Regions from separate parts of the Streptomyces sp. NPDC033180 genome, predicted to be linked through region 3. Evidence: riboswitches for the same ligand, from Rfam matches in the RefSeq annotation. Region 3 holds a riboswitch; each other region holds the start of a gene.
The links. A riboswitch is a leader RNA that binds a small molecule or an ion and turns the genes downstream of it on or off. The one in region 3 is predicted to bind cyclic di-AMP.
Positions count from the first base shown of each region.

Region 1: it holds a riboswitch for cyclic di-AMP, as region 3 does, so the genes downstream of both, ACZ5WE_RS28215 (M23 family metallopeptidase) here and ACZ5WE_RS22690 (C40 family peptidase) in region 3, are expected to answer to the same signal.
Region 2: it holds a riboswitch for cyclic di-AMP, as region 3 does, so the genes downstream of both, ACZ5WE_RS10780 (M23 family metallopeptidase) here and ACZ5WE_RS22690 (C40 family peptidase) in region 3, are expected to answer to the same signal.
Region 4: it holds a riboswitch for cyclic di-AMP, as region 3 does, so the genes downstream of both, ACZ5WE_RS33825 (transglycosylase family protein) here and ACZ5WE_RS22690 (C40 family peptidase) in region 3, are expected to answer to the same signal.

Region 1 is NZ_JBVIPU010000012.1:150,604-158,217, forward strand. It holds gene ACZ5WE_RS28200 (bifunctional acetate--CoA ligase family protein/GNAT family N-acetyltransferase) at 1-2,599, opposite strand, end outside; gene ACZ5WE_RS28205 (HPr family phosphocarrier protein) at 2,810-3,091, shown strand; gene ACZ5WE_RS28210 (GntR family transcriptional regulator) at 3,259-3,945, opposite strand; gene ACZ5WE_RS28215 (M23 family metallopeptidase) at 4,169-4,972, opposite strand; cyclic di-AMP (ydaO/yuaA leader) riboswitch at 4,985-5,148, opposite strand; gene ACZ5WE_RS28220 (M16 family metallopeptidase) at 5,369-6,754, opposite strand; gene ACZ5WE_RS28225 (M16 family metallopeptidase) at 6,751-7,614, opposite strand, start outside.
Region 2 is NZ_JBVIPU010000003.1:21,259-28,872, reverse strand. It holds gene ACZ5WE_RS10810 (ANTAR domain-containing protein) at 1-629, opposite strand, end outside; gene ACZ5WE_RS10805 (ANTAR domain-containing protein) at 626-1,369, opposite strand; gene ACZ5WE_RS10800 (GAF and ANTAR domain-containing protein) at 1,744-2,484, shown strand; gene ACZ5WE_RS10795 (alginate lyase family protein) at 3,191-4,402, shown strand; tRNA gene ACZ5WE_RS10790 (tRNA-Met) at 4,506-4,579, shown strand; gene ACZ5WE_RS10785 (PP2C family protein-serine/threonine phosphatase) at 4,706-5,881, shown strand; cyclic di-AMP (ydaO/yuaA leader) riboswitch at 6,103-6,249, shown strand; gene ACZ5WE_RS10780 (M23 family metallopeptidase) at 6,261-7,349, shown strand; gene ACZ5WE_RS10775 (aldo/keto reductase) at 7,512-7,614, shown strand, end outside.
Region 3 is NZ_JBVIPU010000008.1:180,106-187,719, reverse strand. It holds gene pcrA (DNA helicase PcrA) at 1-2,469, opposite strand, end outside; cyclic di-AMP (ydaO/yuaA leader) riboswitch at 2,713-2,869, shown strand; gene ACZ5WE_RS22690 (C40 family peptidase) at 2,878-4,080, shown strand; gene ACZ5WE_RS22685 (hypothetical protein) at 4,160-4,513, opposite strand; gene ACZ5WE_RS22680 (C40 family peptidase) at 4,833-5,876, shown strand; gene ACZ5WE_RS22675 (hypothetical protein) at 5,911-6,552, shown strand; gene ACZ5WE_RS22670 (LuxR C-terminal-related transcriptional regulator) at 6,580-7,386, opposite strand; gene ACZ5WE_RS22665 (PspC domain-containing protein) at 7,383-7,614, opposite strand, start outside.
Region 4 is NZ_JBVIPU010000018.1:72,613-80,226, reverse strand. It holds gene ACZ5WE_RS33845 (Ppx/GppA phosphatase family protein) at 1-154, opposite strand, end outside; gene ACZ5WE_RS33840 (DUF501 domain-containing protein) at 151-687, opposite strand; gene ACZ5WE_RS33835 (FtsB family cell division protein) at 744-1,226, opposite strand; gene eno (phosphopyruvate hydratase) at 1,317-2,597, opposite strand; gene ACZ5WE_RS33825 (transglycosylase family protein) at 2,829-3,548, opposite strand; cyclic di-AMP (ydaO/yuaA leader) riboswitch at 3,552-3,743, opposite strand; gene ACZ5WE_RS33820 (LysM peptidoglycan-binding domain-containing protein) at 3,926-4,924, opposite strand; gene ACZ5WE_RS33815 (cytochrome P450 family protein) at 5,061-6,434, opposite strand; gene ACZ5WE_RS33810 (nucleoside triphosphate pyrophosphohydrolase) at 6,700-7,614, opposite strand, start outside.

The DNA of each region.
Region 1 (7,614 bases), on a different contig from region 3:
TCCGGATGGACCTGACCAGGGAGCCCGCGTCGCGCTCGGTGACCGGCACCAGGCGGTGCCCGGTGTCACCGAGCAGCTCGGACGCGGCGCCCGCGAGGCCGAACGAGAGCACCGCTCCGGCCGCCGGGTCGATGACCGCGCGGACGACGGTGTCGACGCCGCGGGGCGCCATCGCCTGCACGACGGGCCGCAGCTCGGCGGGCTTGCCGAAGGCTTCGGTCAATTCGGCGTAGGCCCTGCGCAGTTGTTCCTCGTCCGCCAGGTCGAGCCGCACGCCTCCGAGGTCGGCACGGTGACGCAGGTGCGGGGCCGTGGTCTTGAGGGCCACGGGGTAGCCGAGCGCGCGGGCGGCCGCCACGGCCCCGTCCGGGTCGGGCGCGGGCAGGGCGTCCCGTACGTCGATGCCGTACCGCCCGAGCAGTTCGCGGGCGTCGTCCTGGGCGAGGGTGGCGCCGCGCGGGTCGTCCTGCGCGGCGAGGAGCTCGTCGATCCGCCGTGCGGCACCGCTCTCGTCGATGTCCTCGTACTCGTGAACCTTGCCGGGCTCCTTGGCCTCACGTCGCCACTGGGCGTACTTCACGGCTTCGGCGAGGGCCCGGACGGCACGCTCGGCGGCGGGGTAGGCGGGGATGCGGTACGACTGCGCCGGGCTGGGGGCGGGTGTGGGCTCGGGGTCGGCCCCTGCCGGGGCCACCTCCACCGCGGGGGTACGTTCCGCAGGGCGGGGGGCGTCGGGGCGAGTCCGCGTCGCCGCTGCCAACGCTTCGGCGAGGCCGCCGAGTTCCACGTGGACCACGGCCACCGGCTTCGCCGGGCACCCGGCGGCAGCCGCCCGCAGCGCGGCGGCAAGCTCCTCCCCCTCGGGCGACCCCGTGGCTCCGTCCTCCCCCACCCAGGGGATAGCGGTGACGATCACGGCATCGCAGGCATCATCCGACAACGCCTCGGCAAGCGCGGCCCGGAAGTCATCGGGGGTGGCCCCGGTGGTCAGATCCACCGGCGGCAACGGCCGAAGCCCATCGGCAACGCACGCGTCGTACGTGAGAAGTCCGAGCGACTCGGAGTTGCCGAGAATGGCGACCCGGGGCCCGGACGGCAACGGCTGCCCCGCGAGGAGCAGCCCCGCGTCCACCATCTCGGTGACGGTCTCCACCCGGATGACCCCCGCCTGGCGGAGCAGCGCCGACACCGTGGCGTGCGGAAGCCGCGTGGCCTGCACCGCGTGCCCCGTGGGCGCGATCCCGCTGTGCCGCGCCCCCTGCACCACGACCAGCGGCTTCGCCGTCGCCGCGCGCCGGGCGAGCCGCGTGAACTTGCGCGGGTTGCCGATGGATTCGAGGTACATGAGGGCGACATCGGTGTCCGGGTCCTCGTACCAGTACTGGAGGACGTCGTTGCCGGACACATCCGCGCGGTTGCCCGCGCTCACGAAGGTCGACAGGCCCGCGCCACGCCGGTGGAGACCGGAAAGGAGCGCGATGCCGATCGCGCCGGACTGGGTGAAGAGGCCGATCCTGCCGCGCTCGGGGGGATGCGGGGCCAGGGACGCGTTGAGCCGCACGTCCGGCGACGTGTTGATGACTCCGAAGGCGTTCGGGCCGAGGATGCGCGTGCCGTACGACCGGGCCTGACGCACCAGTTCACGCTGCCGCTCCCGCCCTTCGGGACCGCTCTCCGCGTACCCGGCGGAGATCACGACAAGACCGGGCACCCCGCGCTCACCGCACTCGGCGACGGCCTGCGGCACGCGCTCGGCGGGCACGGTGACGACGGCGAGCTCGACGGTCTCCTCGATGTCCCGCACGGAGCGGTGGGCAGGCACCCCGTCGACCTCGGTCTCCTCCTCGAACGCGCTGTTCACCGCGTACAGCCGCCCCGTGAAGCCCGCCTCCCGCAGATTCCGGAGCACGCTGCGCCCCACGCCGCCCTGCGTGCGCCCGACACCGATCACGGCGACCGACTTCGGCGTGAGCAGCCGCTGCACCGACCGCGCCTCGGCCCGCTGCTCACGGGCGCGCTGCACGGCGAGCGAGCGGTCGGTGGGCTCCAGATCGAATTCGAGACGTACGACGCCGTCCTCGAAGCTGCGCTTCTGCTGGTACCCCGCATCCGTGAACACCTTGATCATCTTGGTGTTGGCGGGCAGCACCTCGGCGGCGAAGCGGCGGATGTCGCGCTCCCTGGCGACAGCGGCAATGTGTTCGAGCAGGGTGGAGGCGACCCCCCTGCCCTGGTGGGCGTCCTGCACGAGGAAGGCGACCTCGGCCTCGTCGGCGGGCGCGCTCGCGGACATGCCGCGGGAGTCGATGCGGTCGAAGCGCACGGTGGCGATGAACTCGCCGCCCACGGTGGCCGCAAGACCCACCCGGTCCACCTGGTCGTGATGGGTGAAGCGGTGCACGTCCTTGGCGGACAGGCGGGGGTAGGGCGCGAAGAAGCGGTAGTACTTCGACTCGTCCGAGACCTGCTCGTAGAAGCTGACCAGGCGGTCCGCGTCCTCGGCCGTGATCGGCCTGATCCGGGCGGTGCCTCCGTCACGCAGGACGACATCGGCTTCCCAGTGGGAGGGGTATGCGTGCCGGTCCGACGGGGTCTGCATGGGCCCAGGGTACGGGTCGCGGGGGCGCCTTGGCCGGGGCAGGCTAGGAGACGTCGAAGGCGGGACGTGGGCCCCGTGGCGCCAGGACGTACGGTCGACGGGGCACGGACCATCGGTCGGCACGGCACGGACCAACGGCCGGCGGAGCACTCGTGACGGCATGAGACACTGGTCTAGACAACTGTGAGACATCTGGAAGGGCAGCAACACATGGCTGAGCGCCGCGTCAACGTCGGCTGGGCCGAGGGCCTTCACGCCCGACCCGCCTCCATCTTCGTCCGCGCGGCCACCGCCGCCGGCGTCCCCGTGACGATCGCCAAGGCTGACGGCAACCCCGTGAACGCCGCCTCCATGCTCGCGGTGCTCGGTCTGGGCGCGCAGGGCGGCGAGGAGATCACCCTCGCCTCCGACGCCGAGGGCGCGGACGCCGCTCTCGACCGTCTGGCGAAGCTGGTCGCGGACGGTCTCGAGGAGCTCCCCGAGACCGTCTAGTAAAGACTGGTACTCATACGCTGAAGGGCCCGCCCGAAATAGGGGCGGGCCCTTCAGTGTTTTTTCTGCTGCTATCCCCTGCCCTGTTTCCCCCACACCGCGCACTGAATTCGGGCAGCAGAAACAACGCCCCACCGAATAGCACTTCTTTGTATACGGCGCCTCTGTTAAAGACGCAGGCCCGTCGTGTTTACGGCATGTTGCGAACCCCTCACACCGGAGAGATTGCGCACGTAGCGCAGCCGGTGCGCGGAGGCCGTCCGCTCCGAGTGCTGCGCGGTGAGCGCACGGGCCCGTTCCGCGTCCCGGCGAGCGACCGCGTCGGCGATCGCGGCGTGCTCGGCCCAGGCCTCCGCGGGGGCGGCCGACGTCTCGACCACGTACATCCAGGCGATCTTGTGCCGGAGCTGGGTGAGCAGTGCCGTGAGGCCCGGGCTGCCGGACGCCTGGGCGAGCGTCTCGTGGAACCAGCCGCCCAGGGAGCGCAGATCCTCGCTCCGACCGCGCCTGGATCGCTCCTGGCCGAGCCTGACGAGGCCGCGCAGGACCTTCAGGTGCGCCTCCGTGCGGCGCTGTGCGGCGCGGGCCGCACCCAGCGGCTCCAGGAGCGCGCGGACCTCCAGGAGGTCGGCCGCCTCCTGTTCGGTGGGTTCCGCGACGCACGCGCCCGCGTGCCGGCGCGTGACGACGAAGCCCTCGGCCTCCAGGGTGCGCAGGGCCTCGCGCACGGGGACGCGGGAGACTCCGTAGCGGCGCGCGAGCAGTTCCTCGGTGAGCCGGCCGCCCCGTTCGTAGACACCGGAGACGATGTCGTCCCGGATGGCCGTGCATACCGAGTGCGCGGGAATGCGCATGACTGACCTCCGCCTTAATCCCCGCGAAACGCGGTCGATCGACGCCTGTTCGCCTGTCCGGGGACTCTATTGCAGAGCGGCCGAATTTCCGACGGTCGGCCGAAATCCAGGGATACTTTTGGCCAAAGGAGATACGGGAACGGCGAAAGCCCCGGCTCTCGACGAGCCGGGGCTTTCGGTGAATCAGGTGCGCCGCGTGCGACCGCGTGAGTTCGGGCCGGGATCAGACGTTGACGCCGTGCGAGCGGAGGTAGGCGACCGGGTCGATGTCCGTGCCGTAGTCCGCGCCGGTGCGGGCCTCGAAGTGGAGGTGCGGGCCGCTGGAGTTGCCGGTGGAGCCGGAGAGGCCTATCTGCTGGCCCGGAGTGACCGCCTGGCCGACCGTGACACCGAGGGACGACATGTGGCCGTACTGGGTGTACGTGCCGTCGTTCATCTTGATGACCACGTTGTTGCCGTAGGCGCCGCCCCAGCCGGCCTCGACGACGGTGCCGGAGCCGACCGCGTGCACCGAGGTGCCGGACGCGGCGTGGAAGTCGACACCGGTGTGGCTGCCGGAGGACCACATGGCGCCACCGGTCTGGTAGCCCGTGGAGATGGACGAGCCGGTGATCGGGGAGACGTAGCTGTTGAGGCGCTTGCGCTCGGCCTCGCGAGCGGCACGCTCCTTGGCCTCGCGCTCCTTCTTGGCCTTGGCCTTCGCCTCGGCCTCGGCCTTGCGCTTGGCCTCCTCGGCCTTCTTCTTGGCGGCCTCTTCGGCCTTCTTGGCCGCTGCGGCGTCGTCGGCGGCCTGCTGCTGGGCAGCGGCCTGCGCGTCGACGCTCTGGGCGAGCGAGTCGCCCACGGAGATCGCCTGGGTGAGGCCGGTGTGCTGGGGAGTCACCGCGTCGTCGGCGGCGAGCGCCGGAGCGGCCAGGCCCCCGATGACACCGGTGGTGGTGAGGGCGGCGACGCCCGCCACGTTCGCGGTCGTACGCGTGAGGCGGCTCGGGCGACGGTGCTTCCCGGTGGCACGGGTGAACGCCATGAAGTGGCTGATCCTTTCCTTCCTTCTCGCCTACCGGGTTAGCTGACGGGTTCGGAGCAGGAAGGTCTCCTACGAGTCCCTCACCTCACGGCGAGGTTCCCGATTCACCCCAAGGGGACATGTGGGTCCCCGGCTCCCCTGGCTCGCGCCGTACGGGGACTCGGCGATGACTGTCCGGTGCCGCGGGCGCGGCGTACTGCATGACGAACAGCCGGACCAGACGCTAAGCGGGGCGTCTTTCAAACGACAAACGGATCAGAGCTTTTGTAGCGCACGCCACAGGTCAGACACGTAACCTCCATACTAATTCGGACATATGAGGACCCCAGTAGCGATTTCTCGCCACCGGGGTCCCGATATGTCCTGACTGTCACTCAGTTCGCGCGCACCCCGCACTCACCCCGTGACCACACTCACTTCACCGATGCCGAGCGCCCTGACAGGCTCCTCGATCTGCGCCGCGTCCCCGACGAGCACCGTCACAAGGCGGTCCTGGGGGAAGGCGCTCACCACGGCGGCGGTGGCCTCCACGGTGCCGGTCTCGGCCAACCGGCGGTACAGCTGGGCCTGGAAGTCGTCCGGCAGGTGCTGCTCGACCTGGTCGGCGAGGGTGGCCGCGACGGACGCCGCCATCTCGTACTTGAGCGGGGCGACGCCCACCAGGTTCTGCACGGCGACATCGCGCTCGGCGTCCGTGAGGCCCTCCGCGGCGAGGGTGCGCAGGACCTTCCACAGGTCGTCGAGCGCCGGACCCGTGGACTCGGTGTCCACGGAGCCGCTGATGGCGAGCATCGCGGCGCCGCTGCCGTCCGGGGCGGAACGCAGGACCTGGCCGAACGCCCGTACGCCGTAGGTGTATCCCTTCTCCTCGCGCAGGACGCGGTCCAGGCGCGAGGTGAGGGTGCCGCCCAGGCAGTACGTGCCGAGCACCTGCGCGGGCCAGACGCGGTCGTGCCGGTCCGGCCCCACGCGGCCGATGAGCAACTGCGTCTGGACGGCCCCGGGGCGGTCCACGATGACGACACGCCCGGTGTCGTCCGCGGTCACCGGAGGCACCGGACGCGGCTCGGCGGTACCGCCCGTCCAGGCGCCGATGGTGTCGGCGAGGACGGCGTCCAGGTCGACGCCGGTCAGGTCGCCCACGACCACGGCGGTCGCCGTGGCGGGACGCACGTGCTTCTCGTAGAAGGTGCGCACCGCCGCCGAGTCGATGGCCGTGACCGTCTCCTCGGTGCCCTGGCGGGGGCGCGACATGCGGGAGGTCGCCGGGAAGAGCTGCCGGGACAGCTCCTTGGCGGCGCGGCGTCCCGGGTTCGCCGCCTCGTGCGGGATCTCGTCCAGGCGGTTGCGTACGAGCCGTTCGATCTCGCTGTCCGCGAAGGCGGGGGCGCGCAGGGCGTCGGAGAGCAGGCCGAGCGCCTTCGGGAGGCGCGAGACCGGGACTTCGAGGGAGACACGGACACCGGGGTGGTCGGCGTGCGCGTCCATGGTGGCGCCGCAGCGGTCGAGTTCGGCGGCGAAATCCTCGGCGGAGTGCTTGTCGGTGCCTTCGTTGAAGGCCCTCGCCATGATCGTGGCGACGCCGTCAAGGCCCGCAGGCTCGGCTTCGAGCGGCGCCTCCAGGTGGACCTCCACGGCGACGACCTGCTGGCCGGGGCGGTGGCAACGCAGCACGGTGAGGCCGTTGTCCAGGGTGGCTCGCTCGGGCGCGGGGAAGGCCCACGGCCGTGCGGCGCCCGCCTGGGGCTGCGGGTGGAACTGCATCGTTGCGGCCTCGCTCACTTCGCCGCCTCCTCTTCGTCCTCGTCGTTGGCTTCGTCGGCCTCAGGGGCGATGGGCTCGTACACGAGCACCGCGCGGTTGTCGGGGCGCAGGCGGGCCGCCGCGACCGCCTTGACCTCTTCGGCGGTGACGTCCAGGACGCGCTTGACGGCGGTGAGGGCGAGCTGCGGGTCACCGAACAGGACGGCGTACCGGCACAGTTCGTCCGCGCGTCCCGCCACCGTGGAGAGCCGGTCGAGCCACTCGCGCTCCAGCTGCGCCTGGGCGCGCTCCATCTCCTCGTCGGTGGGGCCCTCTTCCGCGAAGCGGGCGAGCTCCTCGTCGACGGCGGCCTCGATGACGGGGACCTCGACGTCGCCGGACGTCTTCACGTCGAGCCAGCCGAGCGAGGGGGCTCCGGCGAGGCGCAGCAGGCCGAACCCGGCCGCCACGGCGGTGCGGTCGCGGCGCACGAGGCGGTTGTAGAGGCGGGACGACTCGCCGCTGCCGAGGACCGTGAGCGCCAGGTCGGCCGCGTCGCACGCGCGCGTGCCGTCCTCCGGGAGGCGGTAGGCCGCCATCAGGGCGCGGGCCGGGACCTCTTCCTCGATGACCTCGCGCAGCTCCTTGCCGATGATGTCGGGCAGCGAGCCGTCGCGCGGCGGCTGCTTGCCGTCGTGCGAGGGGATGGAACCGAAGTACTTCTCGACCCAGGCGAGGGTCTGCTCCGGGTCGATGTCGCCGACGACCGACAGGACGGCGTTGTTGGGCGCGTAGTACGTACGGAAGAAGTGCCGCGCGTCCTCCAGCGTCGCCGCGTCCAGGTCGGCCATGGAGCCGATCGGGGTGTGGTGGTAGGGGTGGCCCTCGGGGTACGAGAG
Region 2 (7,614 bases), on a different contig from region 3:
GCATCGAATGCCTCGTCGAGGGTGGCCTGCCAGCGTTCGGCCAGGATGCCCTTGGCCTGCTCGATGACGATGCGGCTGGAGAGCGCGGCCCGTAGCTGGGCGCGCTCGATGTTGGCGTGGACGACGGTGCGGTGTTGCAGGATGGCGATGGTGGCCACGTCCGCCAGTGCTTGCGCCACCCGCGCGTCACCGTCGCTGAGTTTCTGGTCACGGGAGTCGAAGAGGTTCATCGCGCCCACGGCCTTCCGGCGCAGGCGCATCGGCAGGGCGTGGCTGGTGGCGAATCCCGCCTGGCGGGCACGCTCGGCGAAGAGCGGGAAGGAGGCAGTCTCCGCAGGGGACTTCAGGGAGATGTTGAAGCGGGCGGTGCCATCGCGGTGGCACTCCACGCAGGGCCCCTGGTCGGCCTGGAGGGCGAAGAGTTCCAGCAGCCGGGTGTGCTCGTCCGATGCGGCGATCAGTTGCAGACCGCCGTTGGGGTCGGCGAGCATGACTCCGACGGCGGAGACGTCGAGCAGCTCGTTGCAGCGGTCGCACAGCTTGTGCAGGAAGTCGATCAGGTCGAAGTCGTCGACGAGGGTGTCCACGGCATCGACCATGGCTGCCAGTAGTTGTTCTTCGCGGGTCATGGCCCTTCAGTCCCTTCACCGGCAGGATTGTCCGGCCCGTTTTCATCATTGTGGAAGGCCAGCCGCCTGGCTACTACGTCCTCGGCTACCTCCAGCAAGGGCTGCCCGTGCCGGTAGGCGTGGGCGCGCAGCCGCAGGAGAGCTTGGGCGAGCGAGACCCCGGCCTGGACGCTGATCATTCCGCTGGCCTGGTGGACGGCGGCCCGGTAGAAGTCCGAGGAGTCAGCAGCGCTGGCAAGGGCCTCTTGTTGCGGATCGCTGTCCAGCAGGACGGCGATCAAAGCGTTGGCCACGAGCCAGACGTCGGTCGACGTGGCGTCCGGCAGCGGGCCAGGTGCCGAGCGCTGCAGGGTCATCGTGCCCAGACAGGCAGACCCGATGGCCAGCGGAAAGCAGAAGATCGCGCCGACACCCAGCTCCGTGACCTCGGGCAGCAGAGCGGGCCACCGGTCCATCGGCAGGCATGCCACGTCTGCCACCAGGACGGGCCTGCACATGGCGGCCACTTCGAGTGCCGGTCCCTGTCCCACCGTGAACTGCAGGTCTTCCAGCCGGACGCTGGCGCCTGGCGTGGACCACAGCAGTTCACTCAGGCCGCCGTCGATCGTCGCGGAGACGGCGATGCCGTCCACGAGCAGGGCCTGGGCACACAGTTTCGGGTCGGCGCCGATCAGGCCCGGCTCTCCGTGGGAGGGGCGCAGGGCCCGCAACACGTGTGGCAGGTCACTTTCGGTGCCCACTGCTCTCACCTCCCGTGACTGCCTCAGGAGGGGGCCTCCGCGGCGCGGAGGACGCACTGACGACGCCTCCAGTCTAGGGAGCTTTTTGGCTGCGGAGGGTCTTCTCGACGTATTGGTGCCGAGGTCGGCGAGCCGGCCGAGTGCCTCCACAAGCTTCTGGAGGGAGCGCGCAAGCGACCGTGTGGACGCCGTTGAACGCGAGGCGAGGCGTACGGTGGAGACACAGGCTGCCCGCAGGCGACACCGCTCGCCCACCTCACCCTGACATTGGCTTCCGATCCGGGCAGCGTCGGCGGTGAATGCCGGAGTTCGGACGCCACCATGACCGCGCACTTCAACATCGCCTGCCTGCCTGCTCGCGCACCGAGTCTTCGATGACGGCCGCCCGGCGGGAGGCCGTGGCCCTCGCCGCCCGCTACACCGGTGATGACGCCGAACCCGGATTGCGCATCGGCGAGGCGTGCCGGAGGGCCCTGCACAGCGCGTACTCCGTGGGGCTCACACTGGCTGTCGATGCCGCCCTGGCGCAGCGGGTTTCGCTCTGCGCGGTCGGGCCGCTGGCCCGCAAGGGCGAGGAGCTGCAGATCAGTCTCGGAGAAGGCCCGTGTGTACAGGCCCTGAGCCAGCGCGCTCAGGTCCTGGTCGACGATCTCGACGACCCGGCCGCAACCCGGCACTGGCCTGTTCTTGCCCAGCAGGCGAAGGCGCACTACATCCGCGCCGCCTACGCTCTGCCGATCCTCAACGGCGCCGACCCGTCCCGGCAGGCCGGCCTCGTCCTCACCCTCTACCGCCACCGGCCCGGCCCGATCTCCGACGCCGACCTGCAAGTCGCCCAGGACCACGCCGACGCCGCAGACCTCCTGCTCCTCGCTACACCCGTGCCGACTGAGGACGAGCTCGTCCACGCCTGGCTCCTGCCCGCAAACGCCGTGGTCCACCAGGCCATCGGCATGATCAGCTACCGCCACTCCCTCACGACCGGCCAGGCCCTCGCCCTGCTGCGCGCCCATGCCCACACCCAGGCGACGCCCTTGACCGGCCTGGCCCGTGCCATCGTCGACGACCACGTCACACGTTTCGATCCGCCCGCCTCCGGCACTGGAGAGAGCTGACGGGGTTTCCTGATCGCGAGAACGAGCGCGCGGTCGTCGAAGAGCGCGCCTCAAGGCAGAAGGGCAACTGGTCCGTCCACCGACAGGCGTTGGGCGGGCTGCCTGAAACGGCCCCTATCGCGGCTGCCCACGGAGCCTTATCCTGATCCCGGACGCAGGATTCACGTGCAGTCACCGACCGCGTGATCCCATCAGGCTCCCAGCCCCCGAGCCGGAACAACACCGAGGCCCGGCTGGAGCCGCATCGCCGACAACACGGCTCCAGCCTCCGCCCTCCCGGCCTGTGGGGGTGATCCCGCACCCTCAACTCCGGGGTGGGCCTGCGAGGATGCGGCGGCAGGGAGCCCCGCACATCCTCACGCTTGGGGATCGCCGGCGCACACCGGCGGCGATTCCCAAGCCCGGCCTCACCGGCCGGTCTGTCTCAATTCTCCCACCGCAGGCCGCCACTGGACCGGTTCCGTGGGCATCTTCCCGCAGCAGAGTGAGCCTGCGGCGTATGAGACGCCGGGCCCGCCTCGTCTTTCGCTGAGGCCGATCGGCCCGGTGCGTTCAGGACTGTGAATCCATTGGTTGTGGGTTCGAGTCCCACGCGGTCTCCAGAGAAAGCCCAGCTCGGAGAGGTTTCCGGCTGGGCTTTCGGTTTGCGCCCCGGTGAGCCCCGAGCGACGCTGAGCCTGCCAGGTGGCCGATCCGGAGGTACAGCATGGGTTCCGTACGGCGGGCTCTCGCGATGGTGCTCGTGCCGATGCTTCTCGGCGTCACGGCGGCCTGCGGTGGGGCCGGGAGCGGGACAGGCACGGCCACCGAGCGGGCACGCCCCGCCGAATTGGCCTTCGCGCACCCTGGAGTCCTCGTCAGCAAGGCACAGCTGGACCGCGTGCGCGCCCATGTCGCGGCGCGCGAGCAGCCCTGGCTGACGGCGTTCGAGCGGATGCGGGACAGCAGGTACGGCGCCGATGACTACACGGCCAAGCCGTACGCCGTCGTCGAGTGCCCTGCCGGCACCCGCGCGGGCCGGGGCTGCGTCGAAGAGCGCGAGGACGCCATCGCCGCGTACACCCAGGCCCTGCTCTTCAACGTCACCGGCGACCGTGTGCACGCCGAGAAGGCCGTGCAGATCATGGACGCCTGGGCGCGGGTGATCACCCGGCACACGGAGGCCAACGCGGGCCTCCAGACGGCCTGGGCCGCCTCCTCGTGGGCACGCGCCGCCGAAGCCGTGCGCTACACCTACGACGGCTGGACCGACGGCGAGCTGCTGCGCTTCGAGCGGATGCTGCGCAACGCCTATCTGCCCCAAGTGCGCGAGGGCGCGGCCGACTTCAACGGCAACTGGGACCTTCTGATGGCCGACGCGACCATCAGCATGGCGGTCTTCCTCGACGACCACGAGTCCTTCGAGAAGGCGGTGACGCACTTCAGGTCGCGCGTTCCCGCCTACTTCTACCTGGAGTCGGACGGCCCGCTTCCCGTCTCGCCCGAGGGCAGCGCCATCAACACCCCGGAGAAGCTCCGGAAATACTGGTTCGGGCAGAAGACCTTCGCCGACGGGCTCTCCCAGGAGACCTGCCGGAACTTCAAGCACGCCAGTTATTCGCTCGCCGCCACCGCGCACATCGCCGAGACCGCCTGGCATCAGGGCGTCGATCTGTACGGCGAGGTCAAGGAGCGGCTGCGGGCCGCGCTGGAATTCCACTCCAGGTACCAGCTGGGCGCCAAGGCGCCGGACTGGCTGTGCGGCGGGAAGGTGCGGCGTGACATGGGGCCCGACACCGAGGTCGGCCTCAACCACCTGCGGGAGCGGCTGCAGCTGGACCTGCCGGAAACGGAGAGGCTCACGCTCCGGCAGCGGTCCGAGGGGACGGACGACCTGTTCGTGGCCTGGGAGACGCTGACGCACGCGGAGAACGCCTGAGCGGGGGCGGAGGCCTTTCGGGGCTTCGGGGGTCTCCGTTCGCCGGTGGTTCTCAACCGGTTCGCTTTCACTCCCCCTGATGGCGTAGAGTTGCATTCAACGGCGCGGGGTGGAGCAGCTCGGTAGCTCGCTGGGCTCATAACCCAGAGGTCGCAGGTTCAAATCCTGTCCCCGCTACTAAAGACCGAAGGCCCGGATCCAGAAATGGATCCGGGCCTTCGGTGTTTTCCGCCTTCACCGGGCCGGTAACCCGGTCGGCCCACACCGGTCGCCCCGCGCCGCCGCTGCGGGAACCCTGAGTGAGTGGGGCAGCGAGGAGGAAGCGGCGGGGGCGGCGGCAAGGGGCCCGATGTGCGGCACGAGCGGGCGCTCGTGCGGGCTCTCCCCCTGCTGCTCATCGTCGTCGGGATCGTCTACGACGCGTCGACCCCTCCCCGGTTCACCGCCGTGCCCCTCTTCACCGCCGCCCCGCTCGTCGCCGCGCCCTTCTACTCGCTGATCAGCACCGCTCTCATCGGTGTCGGTTCCTGCGCCGCCGTGCTCGCCCTGCATTTCAAGAACGCCACCACCACCGACGTGGAAGCCGTCACCGAACTGATCACGGTGGTGACCGTCGTCGTCCTCGCCGTCCTCATCAACCGCGTCGTACGCCGCAGCGACGAACAGCTCGCCTCCGCCCGCTCCATCGCCGAGGCCGCCCAGCGCGCCGTACTGCCGCAGCCGGACCCCCGGATCGGGGGTCTCGATGTCGCGGCGCGGTACGAGGCCGCGGAGGCCGACGCGTTCATCGGCGGTGACCTGTACGCCGTGCAGGACACTCCGCACGGCGTACGCGTCATCGTCGGCGACGTCCGGGGGAAGGGGATGGGCGCGGTGGCGGCCGTCGCCGTCGTGATCGGGGCGTTCCGGGAGGCCGCTGAGCAGGAGGTCACGCTGGAGGCCGTGGCGCAGCGCCTGGAGCGTGCCCTTGCGCGCGAGGGCACGCGGCGCGACGGGCTCGACGCCTTCGAGGGGTTCACCACCGCTGTCCTCGCGGAGATCCCGCACGGTGACGGTCCGGTGCGTCTGATCAACCGTGGGCACCCGGGGCCGCTGCTCCTGCGCGGCGACGGTCGGCTGTGCGTCCTGTCCGCCACCGAGCCCGCGCTGCCGCTCGGGATGGGTGAACTGGGCGCCTGGCCGGACCGCGCGGACGAGGCGGAGTTCCCGCCGGGGGCGATGCTGCTGCTCTACACCGACGGGCTCTCCGAGGCGCGTGACATCCGGGGCGAGTTCTACAACCCGGCCGCCCGGCTCGGCGGCCGGATCTTCCCAGGGCCCCACGGCCCCGACGCGCTCCTGGCGACGCTCGTCGAGGAAGTGCGGCGGCACACCGGGGGCCGGGGGACCGACGACATGGCGCTGCTCGCGGTGCGGCGGCCGTCGGTGACGGGCGATGCCGGCGTCGGTGCGGCGGCCGATGTCACCGGCCGTGACTGAAAGACCCCACTCCGCATAACAACTGACGTACTGTCAAGGCGATGTGAAGCTCCGGTGTGTGAAGAAGTGGGGTCAACTCGCCCCGTTCCAGACCCCGGTGTCCCGATAAGTACGGGCCAAAGTCGTTAACGATCAGTCGGAACAGCTTGGAATACGACCCCGCTGTCTATTAACGTTCGATAACGCAGCGCGGTCGTCCCAGCCGTCACTCGAGTCGGCTCCGCGCGCACGCGCCTAATCCCGAAAGGGAGCCGGGGAACCACTAATTGGGGTGAATCGGGCATCTGTGCATCCGTGCCAGATGTTCGTAGGAGACCTTCCTGCTCCGAACCCGTCAGCTAACCCGGTAGGCGAGAAGGAAGGAAAGGAGTGCGCCCCAGTGGCGTCCAACCGCCCTGCCCCCCAAGGCGTGTACGTACCGAACGACGACGATTTCGGTGGGTACGACGATGAATCTTCCTGGGAGGAATGGAATCCCACCGAGGAGTCCATCCGTCCCGTCCGCGGCAGGCACCGCGTGCACAAGCGGGGTGGCGGCGGGCTCGCCCGCAGCTCCACGGTTCTGGGCGTAGGCGTCATCGCCGCCGTCGGCGCGGGCGGCATCGCCACCGCGCAGGGCGGCAAGCCCCCGGTGGCCATCGAGATGCCGGACCTGTCGGCCGTCACGGACCAGCTGCCGGAGGCCAAGTCGCTTCCGGGCGTGGGGTCCTTGATATCCGACGACTCGAACGACTCCGCCGCCGCGGACAACGGCGTGACGGTGGCCGCCGCGCCCCTGAGCGCCGCCGGTGTCAGCACCACCGACGCCGAGCAGGGCACCACGGACGCGGGCGAGGCACTGCGCGCCCGCATCATGGAGCAGGCCGAGAACCAGCAGGACCAGGCGGACGACGCGGTCCAGAAGGCGGCCGAAGAAGCGGCCGTCAAGCAGGCCGCCGAACAGGCCGCCGCCAAGCAGTCCGCGGCCGAGAAGAAGATCGCCGCCGAGAAGGCCGCCGCGAAGAAGAAGGCCGAGGCGGAGGCCAAGCGCAAGGCCGAGGCGGAGCGCCTGGCCAAGCTCGCGAAGAGCTACACCCTTCCCGTCGCGTCGTACACGCTCACCGGTACCTTCGGTCAGCCCGGCTCCATGTGGTCCTCCGGCTACCACACGGGCCTGGACTTCGCGGCCCCGACGGGCACGCCCATCAAGGCCATCCACTCCGGCACCATCAAGGAGGCCGGCTGGGCGGGGGCGTACGGCTACCGCACGATCCTCGAACTCGACGACGGCACCGAGCTGTGGTTCTGCCACCAGTCCTCGATGAACGTCAGCGCGGGCCAGAAGGTCACCACCGGCGAGACCATCGGCCGTGTCGGCGCGACCGGCAACGTCACCGGGGCCCACCTCCACCTGGAGGTCCACCCGGGCGGCGACTCCACCGGGGTCGACCCTGCGGCGTGGCTGCGCGGCAAGGGCCAGTCCCTCTGAGGTGACCCAGAACCCCGGCGGTCCTGGCGACAACCCCCCGACGCCAGGGCTGCCGGTTGGGCATGCCCGCTGTCCGCTGCCCGATGGCCGATGTCCGTACGCGGATGGAATCAGCATCCCGCTCTACGGAATGCTGCGGTCCGTAAGGGCGTTGAGCCCCGTATGACTTCTCTCCGCAAGCTTGGTTCGTCCGACCTCGAGGTCTTCCCGCTCGCCCTGGGCGGCAACGTCTTCGGCTGGACGGCCGACGAGGCGCAGTCCTTCT
Region 3 (7,614 bases):
CCGCTTCGGCTTCGGCTCCCCGAAGTCCACCGTCGCCTCGGCGTTGGCCCCCGTCCCCTTCACCCCGACCACGGTCCCAAGCCCGAACTGGTCGTGCGTGACCCGGTCCCCGATCGCCAGCGCGACCACCGGCTTCTCCGATGCACGGCTCGTGGCGAAGCCCTGCGCGCCCCCGGTGCGCGAGCGCGACGACGACAAGGAGGAGGCGATTGAGGCCGCGGGGCCGGAGGATGCCGGTGCGCCGACGGAACCCTTCCGCTTCCAGTCCAGGTGGATCTCCGGGATCTCCTCCAGGAAGCGCGATGGCGGGTTGTACGAAGGCTGCCCCCAGGCGCTGCGCATCGAGGACCGCGTCAGATAGAGCCGCTCACGCGCGCGCGTGATGCCCACGTACGCGAGGCGGCGCTCCTCCTCAAGCTCCTTGACCTGGCCAAGGGCACGCATGTGCGGGAAGACGCCGTCCTCCATGCCGGTCAGGAAGACGACCGGGAACTCGAGGCCCTTGGCGGTGTGCAGCGTCATCAGCGTGATGACTCCGGAGCCGTCGTCCTCCTCGTCCGGGATCTGGTCCGAGTCCGCGACGAGCGCGACTCGCTCCAGGAACTCGGAGAGCGTGCCCGCCACACCTGTGGCCGCGGCTTCCTCGCCCTCGGTCTCCCCTTCGCCTTCGGAGGGCGCCTCGCCGCTGTCCTGCTCGAACTCCAGCGCCACGGCAGCGAGTTCCTGGAGGTTCTCGATGCGCGTCTCGTCCTGCGGGTCGGTCGAGGCCTGCAACTCGGCCAGATATCCGGTCCGTTCGAGCACGGCCTCCAGGACCACGGCGGGGCCCGCGCCGGACTCGACGATGGTCCGCAGCTCCTCCATCAGCACGTTGAAACGCCTGACGGCGTTGGCCGAGCGGGCAGCCATCCCGTACGCCTCGTCGACGCGCTTCAGCGCCTGCGGGAAGGAGATCTTCTCGCGCTGCGAGAGCGCGTCGATCATCGCTTCCGCGCGGTCGCCGATGCCCCTCTTGGGTACGTTCAGAATGCGCCGCAGCGGGACGGAGTCCTCCGGGTTGGCGAGCACCCGCAGATACGCGAGGACGTCCCGGACCTCCTTGCGCTCGTAGAAGCGGACGCCGCCGACGACCTTGTAGGGCAGGCCGACGCGGATGAAGATCTCTTCGAAGACACGGGACTGCGCGTTCGTCCGGTAGAAGATCGCGACGTCGCCGGCTTTCGCGTCGCCCGCGTCGGTGAGCCGGTCGATCTCGTCGGCGACGAACTGCGCCTCGTCGTGTTCGGTGTCGGCGACGTAGCCCGTGATGCCCGCGCCCGCGCCCGCGTTGGTCCACAGGTTCTTGGGGCGGCGGCTTTCGTTGCGCTCGATGACGGCGTTGGCCGCGGTCAGGATCGTCTGCGTGGAGCGGTAGTTCTGCTCGAGGAGGATCGTGGTCGCGTTCGGGTAGTCCTCCTCGAACTGGAGGATGTTGCGGATCGTGGCGCCGCGGAAGGCGTAGATCGACTGGTCGGCGTCACCCACGACACACAGCTCGGCGGGGTCGTCACCCTCGCCTCCGGAGGGGCCCACCAGCTCGCGCACCAAGGCGTACTGGGCGTGGTTGGTGTCCTGGTACTCATCGACCATCACGTGGCGGAAGCGGCGGCGGTAGTGCGCGGCGATGTCCGGGAACGCGCGGAGCATGTTGACCGTCGTCATGATCAGGTCGTCGAAGTCGAGGGCGTTCGCCTCGCGCAGGCGCGACTGGTACATCGCGTATGCCTGGGCGAGCGTCTTCTCGAAGCCATCGGCCGCCTGGCCCGCGAAGGTCTCCTCGTCGATCAGCTCGTTCTTCAGGTTCGAGATCTTGGCGCTGAAGGACTTCGGCGGGAACTTCTTCGGGTCGATGTCCAGGTCCCGGCAGACCAGCGCCATCAGCCGCTTGGAGTCGGCGGCGTCGTAGATCGAGAAGGAGGAGGTGAAGCCGATCGTCTTCGACTCGCGGCGCAGTATCCGCACGCACGCACTGTGGAACGTCGACACCCACATCGCGTTGGCCCGCGGCCCGACGAGCTGCTCGACGCGCTCCTTCATCTCGCCCGCGGCCTTGTTCGTGAACGTGATCGCCAGGATCTGCCCCGGGTGCACGTGCCGCTCGGCCAGGAGATACGCGATGCGGTGCGTCAGGACCCGGGTCTTGCCGGAGCCGGCGCCCGCGACGATGAGCAGCGGGGAGTCCGCGTGCACGACGGCCGCGCGCTGGTTCTCGTTCAGCCCGTCGAGCAAGGCCGCCGGATCGATCACGGGGCGCGGGGCACCGCCGCGGTAGTGCGCGTCCCGGGGTACGGGCGCGTCGAACTTCCCGTCGAACAGATCATCCGGAACGGACTCCGGAGCACTGTCCTCGGGCGGCGGCGGGGGCTCTTCCTCCGAAGCCCGCGAGGGCTTGAGGTCCGCCAGGAAGCTGTCATCAAAGAGGCTGCTCATCGCCTCCCGAGTCTAGGCGGCCCCACTGACAACCCGCCCCGGGTTCCGGCCACGTCCATCCGCCTACACCTCGGCCGCTTCCGGTCACTCTCCGTCACGGCACGGCGTGCCCGCGTCAAGAGCTTCGTAAAGTAACGAAAACGTATCGGGCATATCGAACATCAACCTTCACACGGGCCACACGAGTTGGCTAGCGTGCTCCGCAGGCTGCTCGTACTCCCACCGGCGAACCCCGCCGGGAACGGGCTGCCTCCGCCGAGTTCGATCTCCTCGGAGCCGGGGACCCACGATGAACTTGGGGTGAATCGGTCCCGTACGAAGTACGGGACTGTAGGGCAACCTTCCGGAACCACCCGCCCGAACCCGACAGCTAACCCGGTAGGCGGTCTACGGAAGGAGTCGCCTCCCTTGGCGTCGCACCGCAAGCCGCGGACCCGCATTGCCGGCCTACGCGCCACCCCTGCCCTCGGTATAACGACGGCAGCCCTCACCTCCGTGGCCCTCCTGTCGCAGAGTGCGCAGGCGGCACCGTCCGCGCCCGAGAAGCCCAGCCTCGAAGAGGTCCAGAAGAAGGTCGACGACCTCTACCAGCAGGCGGGCGTGGCCACCCAGAAGTACAACTCGGCCAAGGAGCGCACCGACAAGCAGCGCAAGAAGGTCGACACCCTTCTCGACGACGTGGCCGAGCGCACCGACAAGCTGAACGAGGCCCGCCAGGAGCTGGGCACGTTCGCCGCGGCCCAGTACCGCACCGGTGGGGTCTCCGAGACCGCCACGATGATGCTCGCCGACGACCCGCAGGGGTACTTCGACCAGAATCACCTGTCGGACCGGCTGACCGCGCGCCAGAAGAAGGCGGTCGACGACTACCAGACGCAGCAGGCCTCGGCGACGAAGCAGCGCACGAAGGCAGCCAAGAGCCTGGAGACGCTGAGCGACTCGCGGGACGAGCTCAAGACGAGCAAGCGCACCGTCCAGAAGAAGCTGGGCCAGGCGCGCACGATGCTCTCGGAGCTGACGGCCGAGGAGAAGGCGCGGCTCGCGGCGATCGAGAAGAAGAAGGAAGAAGAGGCCAAGCGCAAGGCCGCCGAGCTGGCGCGTAAGCAGGAGGCCGAGGCGGAGGCCAAGCGCAAGGCGGCGGAAGAGGCCGCGGCCAAGGAGCGCGAGAAGAACAAGGAGACCCCGGACTCGGGCTCCGGTTCCGACACCGGTTCCGGTTCCGGTTCGGGCGCAGGCTCCGGCGACACGGACAGCGGGTACGCGACGAAGGCCGCGAAGGTGATCAACTTCGCCGAGGCGCAGATCGGCAAGCCCTACGTGTGGGGCGCCACCGGCCCCGACTCCTACGACTGCTCCGGGCTCACCCAGGACGCGTGGAAGGCCGCGGGGATCTCCCTGCCGCGTACGACCTGGGACCAGGTGGAGGTCGGCACGACCGTGAAGACCGCCGACGCCAAGCCGGGCGACCTGGTCTTCTTCTACGACGACATCAGCCACGTAGGGATCTACATCGGCGACGGCAAGATGATCCACGCCCCGAAGCCGGGCGCGAACGTCCGCGTCGAGTCGATCTACTACATGCCGATCCACAGCGTGGTGCGCCCCGCGTAACCACCGCCCACGAGAAACCGTCAGACGAGAAAGCGGCCCTCCACGCGCGCGTGGAGGGCCGCTTTCTCGTGGGTGCGTGTCAGGTCCACAGGACGGCGATGAAGATGTTCGTGACGGTCAGCGCGCCGACGGCGCCGAACATCCCCTTGTCCACCTTCTCCTCGTCCCGTTTCACGTAGACCAGCGCGAGGATCACGATCAGGACGGCCATCTTGATGCCGATCTTGACGTGATTGACGGGGTTGTCGTCCGCCCGGTTGAGGCCCACCAGGATCGCGCCCGTGACGAGCATCGTGAGCGCGCCGTGCAGCATCGCGGGGTTGAATCGGGCCGTGCCTTGGCCCATCTGCTTCATCTGGGTGAGGAAGCCGCCCAGGAGGGAGGCGATGCCGATGATGTGCAGGCCGACGAAGAGATGGGTGAGTACGTCCATGGGCCCGGAGCCTAGCCGGGGCCTTATCACCCCTCAATAGTCAGGTTGGGCCCCTGGCGCCGCATCGGTCACTCGCGCCTGTGAAGGGTGCCGGTCCTGCGAGTCGCGCAGTCACATACGGTCACCGGCCAACACACTTCCGCCAGTTGCGCACAATCCGTCACCAGCCCGTGACGGTCAGGTTTAGCGTCCTTCGTCAGGTGACCGGCTCCCCACCGCCGCCCGGACCAGGGGCGGCAGTCGGACACCCCGCCGAGAATCCGGCGGCGGCCCGCTCCCCCTGTGCGGGCCGCCGCCGGAACCGTAAGGAGCCCTCTTCGTGGCAGCGCACCGCAAGCCGAAACAGCGCTCGCTCAGTGGCCATACGGCCCGCACCGCCGCCACCATCGCCCTTGCCGGGGCCGCCACAGCCACCGCCTTCGACGGCACCGGACACGCGGACCCCCGGATCGGCCCGGCCGAGGTGAAGTCCAAGGTCGACGCGCTCTACCGCGAGGCGGAGGTCGCCACCGAGAAGTACAACGGCGCCAAGGAGAAGGCCGATGGCGCCCAGAAGTCCCTCGGCGAGCTGCGTGACGAGGCGGCCCGCAAGACGGAGAAGCTCAACTCGGCGCGGGAGGGGCTTGGTTCGATCGCCACAGCGCAGTACCGCAGCGGCGGCATCGACCCGGCCGTCCAACTCGCGCTCTCCTCCGACCCCGACCAGTACCTCGAGCGCGCCGCGATCGCCGACCGGGCCGTCAGCCGCCAGGCCGCGGCGGTCACCGGGGTACAGAAGCAGCTCCAGGAGATCGACCAGCTGCGCACGGAGGCCGACGACACCCTGGCGCACCTCAAGTCCCGCCAAGCGCAGCTGAACAAGCACAAGAAGACGGTCAACGGAAAGCTCGACGCGGCCAGACGACTCCTGGCGCGGCTCACCGAAGACCAGCGAGCGGAGGTGACGGGTGAGGACAGGGCCTCCCGTGCCGCGGACCGTGGCGGCCCATCGGGCATCCCGGCCAAGGCTCCCAACTCCCGTGCCTCAGCGGCCGTCTCGTACGCCTACAAGGCGCTGGGCAGCCCCTACGTATGGGGCGCCACCGGCCCCAACGCCTTCGACTGCTCGGGGCTCACCCAGGCCGCCTACCGGGCGGCGGGGGTCGACCTGCCGCGCACGACGTACGCGCAGATCACCGAGGGCGAACGCGTGCCGCGTTCCCAACTCCGGCCAGGCGACCTGGTCTTCTTCTACCAGGGCATCAGCCATGTGGGCCTCTATGTGGGCAACGGCCAGATGATCCACGCCCCGAACCCGAGCGCTCCGGTCCGCCTCGCGCCGATCAGCCAGATGCCGTTCGCAGGGGCGACGCGGGTGGCGTGAGGGGGCTCTCGGGCCCGCAGGTACTGTCAGGGCCATGCCCCGCCGTACGCTGCCGCCGCCTCCGCCACCTGTCTGTCTGCGCACCTGGCCGGACCGGAACGCGCTGCTGTACGACCGCGGCATGGCCCTCGAAGACCTGCGCCGGCGGATCCTGGGCGTGCACCGCCTGTTGCTGCTCTGGCTGTTCGCCCTCGGCTGCGTCATCGGCTGGGCACTCCTGACAGTGCCGTTCGGGATGATCGAGGACCACGATCCGATGGCCTTCTTCGTGGGCCCGATCTGCGCGGTCCTGGGCCTCGGGGCGCTTGCTCCCTCGGTGATCGGCGTCGTCGTCGGCATCCGCACCGACCGGAAGATCCGCGAACTCACCGACAGCTGGCTGGCGCTGGACAGCCACCCGACGTCGGACTGCGCTCTGCGCTCCCCCGGCCTGAGCCTCTGCTGGCTCCTCTCGTCCCTCGCCGTGTGCGCGCTCGGCCTGTGGGCGTCCTTCGCGGCCGCCGCCTACGCCGAGCCCGGCCGGGACTCGTACAGCGACGTCGTGCTCGGCATGGGAACCGGCCTCATCCTGTGGCTGACAGGCCTCATCGGCATCACCAAGGCGGCGAGCCACTACCGCTGGGCGATACGGAAGTTGGGGCCCGCTCCGGTGGTCGGTGGCGGCGCACGCCGATGAGCCGGGCAGGACCGGGCCGACCGACCGTCACACCAGCCGCCGCGCCGTCGCCCACCTCGTCAGCTCGTGGCGGTTGGACAGCTGGAGCTTCCTCAGCACCGCCGACACATGTGACTCGACCGTCTTCACGGAGATGAACAACTGCTTGGCGATCTCCTTGTACGCGTACCCCCGCGCGATGAGCCGCAGCACCTCGCGCTCGCGCTGCGTGAGGCGGTCCAGGTCCTCGTCGACCGGGGGCGCGTCGGTCGAGGCGAAGGCGTCGAGGACGAACCCGGCGAGGCGCGGCGAGAACACCGCGTCGCCGTCCTGCACACGGAAGATGGAGTCGACCAGGTCGGTGCCGGTGATCGTCTTGGTGACATAGCCGCGGGCGCCGCCACGGATGACTCCGATGACGTCCTCGGCGGCGTCCGATACGGAGAGCGCGAGGAACCGCACGGGACGCTCCGCGTCGGACATCAACGGCGCGCAGCGGCGCAGCACTTCGACACCGCCGCCGCCCGGCAGGTGCACGTCGAGGAGCACGACCTCGGGGCGCGTCGTGGTGATGACGGTGACCGCCTGGTCGACGTCCGCTGCCTCGCCGACGACCTCGACACCGGTGATCGCGGTCCTGCCGATCTCCGCCTGGACGCCCGTACGGAACATCCGGTGGTCGTCGACCAGGACGACGCGCGCGCGGCGGCCCTCCCCCTCCGGAGCGCCGCCGCCGGCAGCGTCGGCGGTCCGGGCCGCTTCGGTCGCCCCGGCCGACGTGGTCGGTTCGGCCGCGGAAGCCTCAGCCTCCGCGTCTGCGCCCCCGGGCCCCACGGGCTCACTCGCGTCGCTCATGTCGTCGCCGTCCTCTCCATCTCCAGCTCGACTTCCGTGCCGCCCCCCGGCACCGCGCGCAGCCGCGCCGTGCCGCCGTTGCGCTGCATACGGCCGATGATCGATTCTCGTACGCCCATGCGGTCGTCCGGCACGGAATCCAGATCAAAGCCGGGGCCACGGTCCCGGACGGACACGAACACCGTCTCCCCCTCGACTTCGGCGAAGACCTGCACCGCCCCGCCCTCG
Region 4 (7,614 bases), on a different contig from region 3:
GGGCCAGGCGGCCCGTCTTGTCCACGCCCTGGCCCAGGCGGACGATCGTCATCCGGCGGTCCAGGTCGACCAGTTCGCCGGTCCGCGGGTCGGCGTCCGCCACAAGGAGGCGGATGGAGTTCGTACCGCAGTCGATCGCGGCGACGCGGGTCACTTGGCGGGCTCCTGCTCGGCGCACGGCGTGACGCACGGCCCCTTGGCCCACCACTGAGGCAGCATCGCGATCGCCTCGTCGCCCAGGGGGTTCACGCCGGGGCCCGCGGCCAGGGAGTGGCCGACCAGGACGTGCAGGCACTTCACGCGGTCCGGCATGCCGCCCGCGCTCGGGAAGCCCTCAAGGACCTCGATGGCGTCACGGCGCGCGACGTAGTCCTCGTGCGCCTTGCGGTACGCGTCGGCGAGATCGGGGTCCGTCTTCAGCCGCTCCGACATCTCCTTCATGACGCCGTTGGCCTCAAGGGTGCCGATCGCGGAAGCGGCCCGCGGGCACGTCAGGTAGTACGTCGTCGGGAACGGCGTCCCGTCCGGCAGGCGCGGCGCCGTCTCGACGACGTCCGGCTGCCCGCACGGGCAGCGGTGGGCGATGGCCCGCAGGCCGCGCGGCGGGCGGCCGAGCTGCTGCTTGAAGGCCTCGACGTCGGCGTCGGTGGGCTCGGTGCGCGGAGTGGTCGGCGGGGGCGTTTCCATGCCTGTCTTTCGATCGGTTCCGTAGAAGTTCTGTTGCGATCAGTGGTCGTCTGAGCTCAGTCGTCGTCGGCCGGGCGGTCCGCCTTGTCGACGCCGTCCCAGACGTTCGCGTACCAGGGCCTGGCGGCGGCCCCCTGGTCGGTGCGCTGCTTCTTCGCCGCCTCGGGGTCGATCACCGTGTATCCGGTCTCGCCCGGCATCACATAGTGCAGCCGGTCCCGGACGCGCTGCTCCGCGTACGCGTCGTCCCGCCAGCGGGCCTTCTCGTCCCGCAGCTTCTCGACGTTCTCGCGGCGCTCGGCCTGTTCCTTGCGCTGGTCCGCGATCTCCGCGCGCTGGGAGACGTACTGCCTTATCGGGTAGGCGAGCGCGACGACCAGCGAGCAGAGCACGAGCGCCAGGAGCGCCGCGCGTCCCGTGAGCCGGGAGCGGCGTGCCTGGCGCTTGGTCTGGGAGCGGTAGACACGCTCCGCGGTCTGCTCGCCGAGCAGTCGCAGCCTGGTCGCGGTGGAGAACCGGTCGCGGTCCTTCACGGCCATGTGTGCCGCCTCCCCGATACGTACGTACGTCCCCGCACACGGTACGGGACCGAGTACGGGGACGTAGGTAACTACTCAGGGCAGCTGAGCTCAGCCCTTGAAGCGGGGGAACGCCGAACGGCCGGCGTAGACCGCCGCGTCGTCCAGGATCTCCTCGATGCGCAGGAGCTGGTTGTACTTGGCGACGCGCTCGGAGCGGGCCGGGGCGCCGGTCTTGATCTGGCCGCAGTTGGTGGCGACGGCGAGGTCGGCGATGGTGACGTCCTCGGTCTCACCGGAGCGGTGCGACATCATGCACTTGAAGCCGCTGCGCTGGGCCATCTCGACGGCGTCCAGGGTCTCGGTCAGCGAGCCGATCTGGTTGACCTTCACCAGAAGGGCGTTGGCCGACTTCTCCTCGATGCCACGGGCCAGGCGCTCCGGGTTGGTGACGAACAGGTCGTCACCCACGAGCTGCACCTTGTCGCCGAGCTTCTCGGTGATGACGTTCCAGCCGGCCCAGTCGTCCTCGAACAGCGGGTCCTCGATGGAGACGAGGGGGTACGAGGAGACGAGCTCCTCGTAGTACTCGGTCATCTCGGCGGCCGAGCGGGACTTGCCCTCGAAGGCGTACGAGCCGTCCTTGTAGAACTCGGACGCGGCGACGTCGAGCGCGAGCGCGATCTGCTCGCCGGGGACGTAACCGGCCTGCTTGATGGCCTCGAGGATGAGGTCGAGCGCGGCGCGGTTGGAGTCCAGGTTCGGGGCGAAGCCGCCCTCGTCGCCGAGACCGGTCGAAAGTCCCTTGTCCTTCAGGACCTTCTTCAGCGTGTGGTAGACCTCGGTGCCCCAGCGCAGGGCCTCGGAGAACGACTCTGCGCCGATCGGCGCGATCATGAACTCCTGGATGTCGACGTTCGAGTCGGCGTGCGACCCGCCGTTCAGGATGTTCATCATCGGAACGGGCAGCAGGTGCGCGTTCGGGCCGCCGAGGTAGCGGAAGAGCGGCAGGTCGGAGGCCTCCGACGCGGCGTGCGCGACGGCGAGCGAGACGCCGAGGATGGCGTTGGCGCCGAGCGAGCCCTTGTTGTCGGTGGCGTCGAGGTCGAACATCGCCTGGTCGATCAGGCGCTGCTCGGTCGCGTCGTACCCGACGAGCTCCGGGCCGATCTGCTCGATGACGGCGAGGACGGCCTTCTCCACGCCCTTGCCCTGGTAACGGTTGGGGTCACCGTCACGGAGTTCGATGGCCTCGAAAGCACCGGTGGACGCACCGGACGGAACGGCGGCACGACCCGTGCTGCCGTCGTCGAGGCCGACCTCGACCTCGACCGTGGGGTTGCCTCGGGAGTCCAGGATTTCCCGGGCTACGACGACGTCGATGGACGGCACGAGCATCTCCTTCTGGGATGTGACGCGGGTACGCGAGGCGTTGGCCTCGCGGACACGAGCCTAACCGGCTCCCGGGCAACAGCCAGCCGAGCGACCGTCCTGTGGACAAACCGAGAGCAAAAAGTTTCCGAACGGAACAAAGCGGTGGGGCGCCGGAGGGGACAGACGAACCCCGCCCCGGTGCGTACGGGGGATACGCGCACCGGGGCGGGGGTCGGCGTCCTGCCAGAACTAGCTCAGGTGGAGCTGCTGGCCCGGGTAGATCATGTCGGCGTTGTCGATGATGTCGCCGTTGAGCTTGTACACCTTGTGCCAGCCGCCCTTGACTTCCTTGGCCTCGGCGATCTTGGAGAGGGTGTCACCCTTCTTGACCTTGTACTCGCCGTCGCCCTTCTTGACCGTCTTGCCGGTCGGGGTCTCGACGGTCTTCTTGGACTCGGTCTTGGGAGCCTCGGCCTTGGGAGCGGCCTGCTGCGGCTGCTCGGTCTGCGCGCTGGGCGCGCTCTGCGGCTGCTCCTGCTGCGGCTGCTCCTGGGTCTGCTGCGGGGCGCTCTCCTGCGCACCGCCACCCTCGTTGGAGGCGCCCGAGAGGCCGACGCCGCAGCTCGGCCAGGCACCCTTGCCCTGGCCCGCGAGGACCTTCTCGCCGATCTCGATCTGCTGGGCCTTGGAGGCCTTGTCAGCGGTGGGGGCGTACTTCGTGCCGCCGTACGCCGCCCAGGTGGACGACGAGAACTGCAGGCCGCCCGTGTAGCCGTTGCCGGTGTTGATGGACCAGTTGCCGCCGGACTCGCACTGGGCGACAGCGTCCCACTCGGAGTTGGTCGCTGCGGAGGCCGAGCCGGCCGCCATCAGCGGGGCGGCGACAGCGACACCGGTGACGCCGGCGAGCGTGGCGACGCGGGTGGCCTTGGACGCGCGGCGGTGCTTGCCCTTGCTGGAAAACAGCATGAGTGATCCCCTCACCGACGCCTGCGAGGTGAGCTGTCGGGTTCGGGCCGATGAAGTTGCCCGGCCGCGCTTCTTGAGCGCGACTTAACCCCTAGCCGTTCCCGTCCGTCTCTCCGCCTCGCTCTCGCGAGGCTCAACGGCCGGGTCCGGCGGAAACCTTGGGTCCCCCGCTCCTGCCTACGGCGCATTACGCGACGACTGTTCCCGAACGGCCGTTGGCAGGACTCGGCGTACCGACCGGCGGGGCCCGCTGTGGCGAGCGGTCACGACCGTAGTCATGCGATCGCCGGAATTTCAAAGACGATCAGGGCTTCTGAGACCCATGTCTCACTTGCGCCAATTGGTACATCGAGCGCAAAGCGACTCGCCAACTACCCCTACTTTTCGCCCAAATCGAGGCTCTGACCGGGCAGGATGAGATCGGGGTCGGAGCCGACCGACTGCTCGTTCTCGGCGTACAGCTCAGCCCACCCGCCCTGCACGTCGTGCTCGTCGGCGATGTCCCAGAGGTTGTCTCCGGAGCGGACCGTGTATGTCCCCTCGGAGCCGTCCTTCTTGCGCTCGTCGCCGCGGGAGGCGTGCCGGCCCGCCCCCTCGCGAGGGGCGTCGGCGGACGGCTTGTCGTCCGCGCTGTCGCCGCGGTGGCGGCCTTCGCCCTCGCCGGTGGAGGGGGTGGGGGCGGGTGAAGTCTCATCGTCCGGGCCGGACTTGTCCGTGTGTCCGGACTCGGGCGAGTTATCCGCCTTGCCGTCTTCGTCGTGATTCTTGTCTCGTGACTCGTCGTCGGTGGCGGGCTTCTCGGACGGCTCGGCGCTGTCCGAGGAGTCGGCCGACCCGCTCGGTGACGTACTCGGCTCGGGCGACTCGCCGGAGTCCTTCGAGTCCGACGGCTTCGACGACTCCGGCGTTTCCGACGGCCCGTCAGAGGGGTCCGTGGAGTCAGAGGGCTCCGAGGGGATCGTCGTGATCGGAGCACCCGGGTCGACGTCGGCGGCGGCGCCGTCCTGGGTGAGGCCGGCGATCGGCGCGCAGCTCGGCCACGCCTCGGGCCCCTGGTCGTCGAGGACCTTCTCGGCTACGGATATCTGCTGCGAGCGGCTGGCCTGGTCGGCGCTCGGCGCGAAGTCGAGGCCGCCGTAGTCCTCCCAGGTCTGCTGGGAGAGCTGGAGTCCCCCGTAGTAGCCGTTGCCCGCGTCCGCGCTCCAGGATGCGCCGCTCTCGCACTCCGCGAGCTTGTCCCACGTGGCGGTGTCCGCCGCGCTCGCGCTGGTGGCGCCGAGCAGCGGGATGGCGATGGCCGATCCTGCGACTCCTGCCGCGACGATCAGGGCCGGGGCCTGGCGGGGGCGTCGGTGACGACCATTGCCGGAGAGCATGCGGTTGCCTTTCGCGTGACTGGAGCGACGACTGCGGCACGGGATGCCGAGTCGTCGGTGAACGTAGCGGCAGTCGAACGCTTGTCACAAGTCGATGCAGCGGAGATCACGTGAAAGTCACAGTCTTGACGGTCCGTCAGCTAAACGTCGTTTCAGGTGCCGAATATTTGCTCCGCTGTGCGGGTGCGAACTCCACGGGAAGCGTGCGGAGTCCGCGCATGATGAGCCCGCCGCGCCATCTCAAATCACCCGGTTCCGCCGCCAGCCGCAGGTCAGGGAGGCGCCGCAGGAGGGTCGCGAGGGCGGCCTGCCCTTCGAGCCGGGCGAGGGGTGCGCCGAGACAGTAATGAATGCCATGGCCGTAGCCGAGGTGTTGGTTGTCGCGGCGGGAGAGGTCGAGCGTGTCCGGCTGATCGAATCGTTCGGGGTCACGATCGGCGGCGGCGAGGACCACGAGGACGGGGTCGCCGGCGGCGATGTCCTCCCCTCCGATCGTCAGCGGCTCGGTGGCGAACCGCCACGTGGCGAGTTCGACGGGACCGTCGAAGCGGAGGAGCTCCTCGAGGCCGGTCTCCAGAAGACCGGGGTCGCCGCCACCCCTGAGCGAGTCCTGCAGGCGCTCACGCTGCTCGGGGTGGGTGAGGAGGGCGTAGGTGCCGTTCCCGATGAGGTTGACGGTGGTCTCGAAGCCGGCGAAGAGAAGGATGAACGCCATCGCGGCGGCCTCGTTCTCGGTGAGGTGCTCGCCGTGGTCGGAGGCGCGGATGAGTCCGGAGATGAGGTCGTCGCCGGGTTCCAGGCGCTTGCGGTGGATCAGCTCGGCGAGATAGCCGCGCATCTTCTTCACGGACCGGGCGACCCCGCCCCGTGGCCCTCCCCCGTGCCGGATCATCATCCCCGCCCAGTCGCGGAAGTCGTCCTGGTCCTCGCGGGGCACGCCGAGCAGGTCGCAGATCGCGTAGATGGGGAGCGGGAAGGCGAAGTCGTGGATGAGGTCGGCCTCCCCCTTCTCCACGAACTGGTCGATGAGCTGGTCGGTCAGTTCCTGCACTCGCGGCGCGAACTCGGCGACGCGGCGGGGCGTGAAGGCCTTGGAGACGAGGCGGCGCAGGCGGGTGTGGTCCGGCGGGTCGATGTTCAGCAGATGCGTCATGAGGTTGGCGCCGCGCTCGCCGGGGATGCCGGTCTTGCTCCTCGCGTGCGCGGGCTCGTCGTGATGAGCCGGATTCTTGCTGAGCCGCTGGTCGGCGAGCGCCTGCTTGGCATCGACGTAACGGGTGACCAGCCAGGCCTCCACGCCACTGGGCAGCGTGGTCCTGCGCACGGGCGCGTTCTCGCGGAGCCAGGCGTAGGCGGGGTAGGGGTCGGTGGCGAACTCCCATGTGAAGAGCTCTGGCCCCTGGGCCTCGGGCGAGGGGGCGGTGGCCCCTGCGGGGCAGGCTGCGGAGGTGTCCCCTGCGGGGCAGGCTGCGGAGGTGTCCCCTGCGGGGGCGGGCGGCTGGTCTTGCATGGGGTCGACGTTATCCCGGCGTACGGGGGCGGGTTCTGGCCCCGGGGCCCTGGACGACCTCGGGCGGCCCGGAGCCTTGCGTGCCGAAATCACCGGCTCCGCCGAGTTCGTCCTCAAACGCCGGACGGGCTGAAACACCCTGCCCCAAAGCCCCACCCACCGAAATCACCGGCACCCCCAAGCCCGCCCTCAAACACCCGACAGGCTGAAACACCCTGCCCCAAAGCCCCACCCACCGAAATCACCGGCACCCCCAAGCCCGCCCTCAAACACCCGACGGGCTGGAATTCCCCTCGGCAGCCAGCACCGCGGCCCGGTAAGCGCGGGCCGCCGCCCGCAGGGCCGCCTCCGGGTCCACGTCCTCCCCCTCCGCGCGCAGCGCCAGCGCGAGGAGTTCGTAGCCGACGCCCTCCCCTGCCGGGGCCGGCACCTCAAGGCCCGCCGTCCGGACCCGTGAAGCCAGCTTTGCCGCCAGGGCCAGGCCCGGCTGGCCCAGGGGGATTCCCTCCGTCACCGACGAGCGCTGCTTCTCCTCGGCCTTCGTGCGGAGCCAGTGCGCCTTCACGTCCTCGGGGGTGTCCGCCGAGTCGTCGCCGAACACGTGCGGGTGGCGGTGGATCAGCTTCTCCACGATCGTGCCCGCCACGTCGTCGATGGAGAACGGCTCCTCCTCGCCGGAAGCGTCCTCGGCGATCCGCGCGTGGAACACCACCTGGAGCAGGACGTCGCCGAGCTCCTCCCGCAGCTCCTCCCTGTCGCCCTCCTCGATCGCCTCGACCAGTTCGTACGCCTCCTCGATCGCGTACTTCGCCAGGCCCTTGTGCGTCTGCTGGGACGACCAGGGGCACTCGACCCGGATCCGGTCCATCACCTGCACGAGGTCGAGGAGCCGCGCGCCCGGCAGGTCGTACGACGCCGGAAGCAGTTCCAGGTCGGGCATCGAGACGCGGCCCGAACCCGCGAGCCTCGCCAGGCCGTCCGTCAGAGCGCGGTCGCCCTCGGCCGTGGCGATGACCAGGACCGTGCGGTCTCCGGCACAGGCCTCCACCAGCTCCTGAGCCGTGGGCGACGCCTGGTCCACACGCACGCCCGCCTCGCGCAGATACGGCAGCTGGGGGTGCGTGGCGTCGGCGCACAGGACCTCGTCGGCCCCGTGCAGCGCCTGCCACGCGGGCCAGGA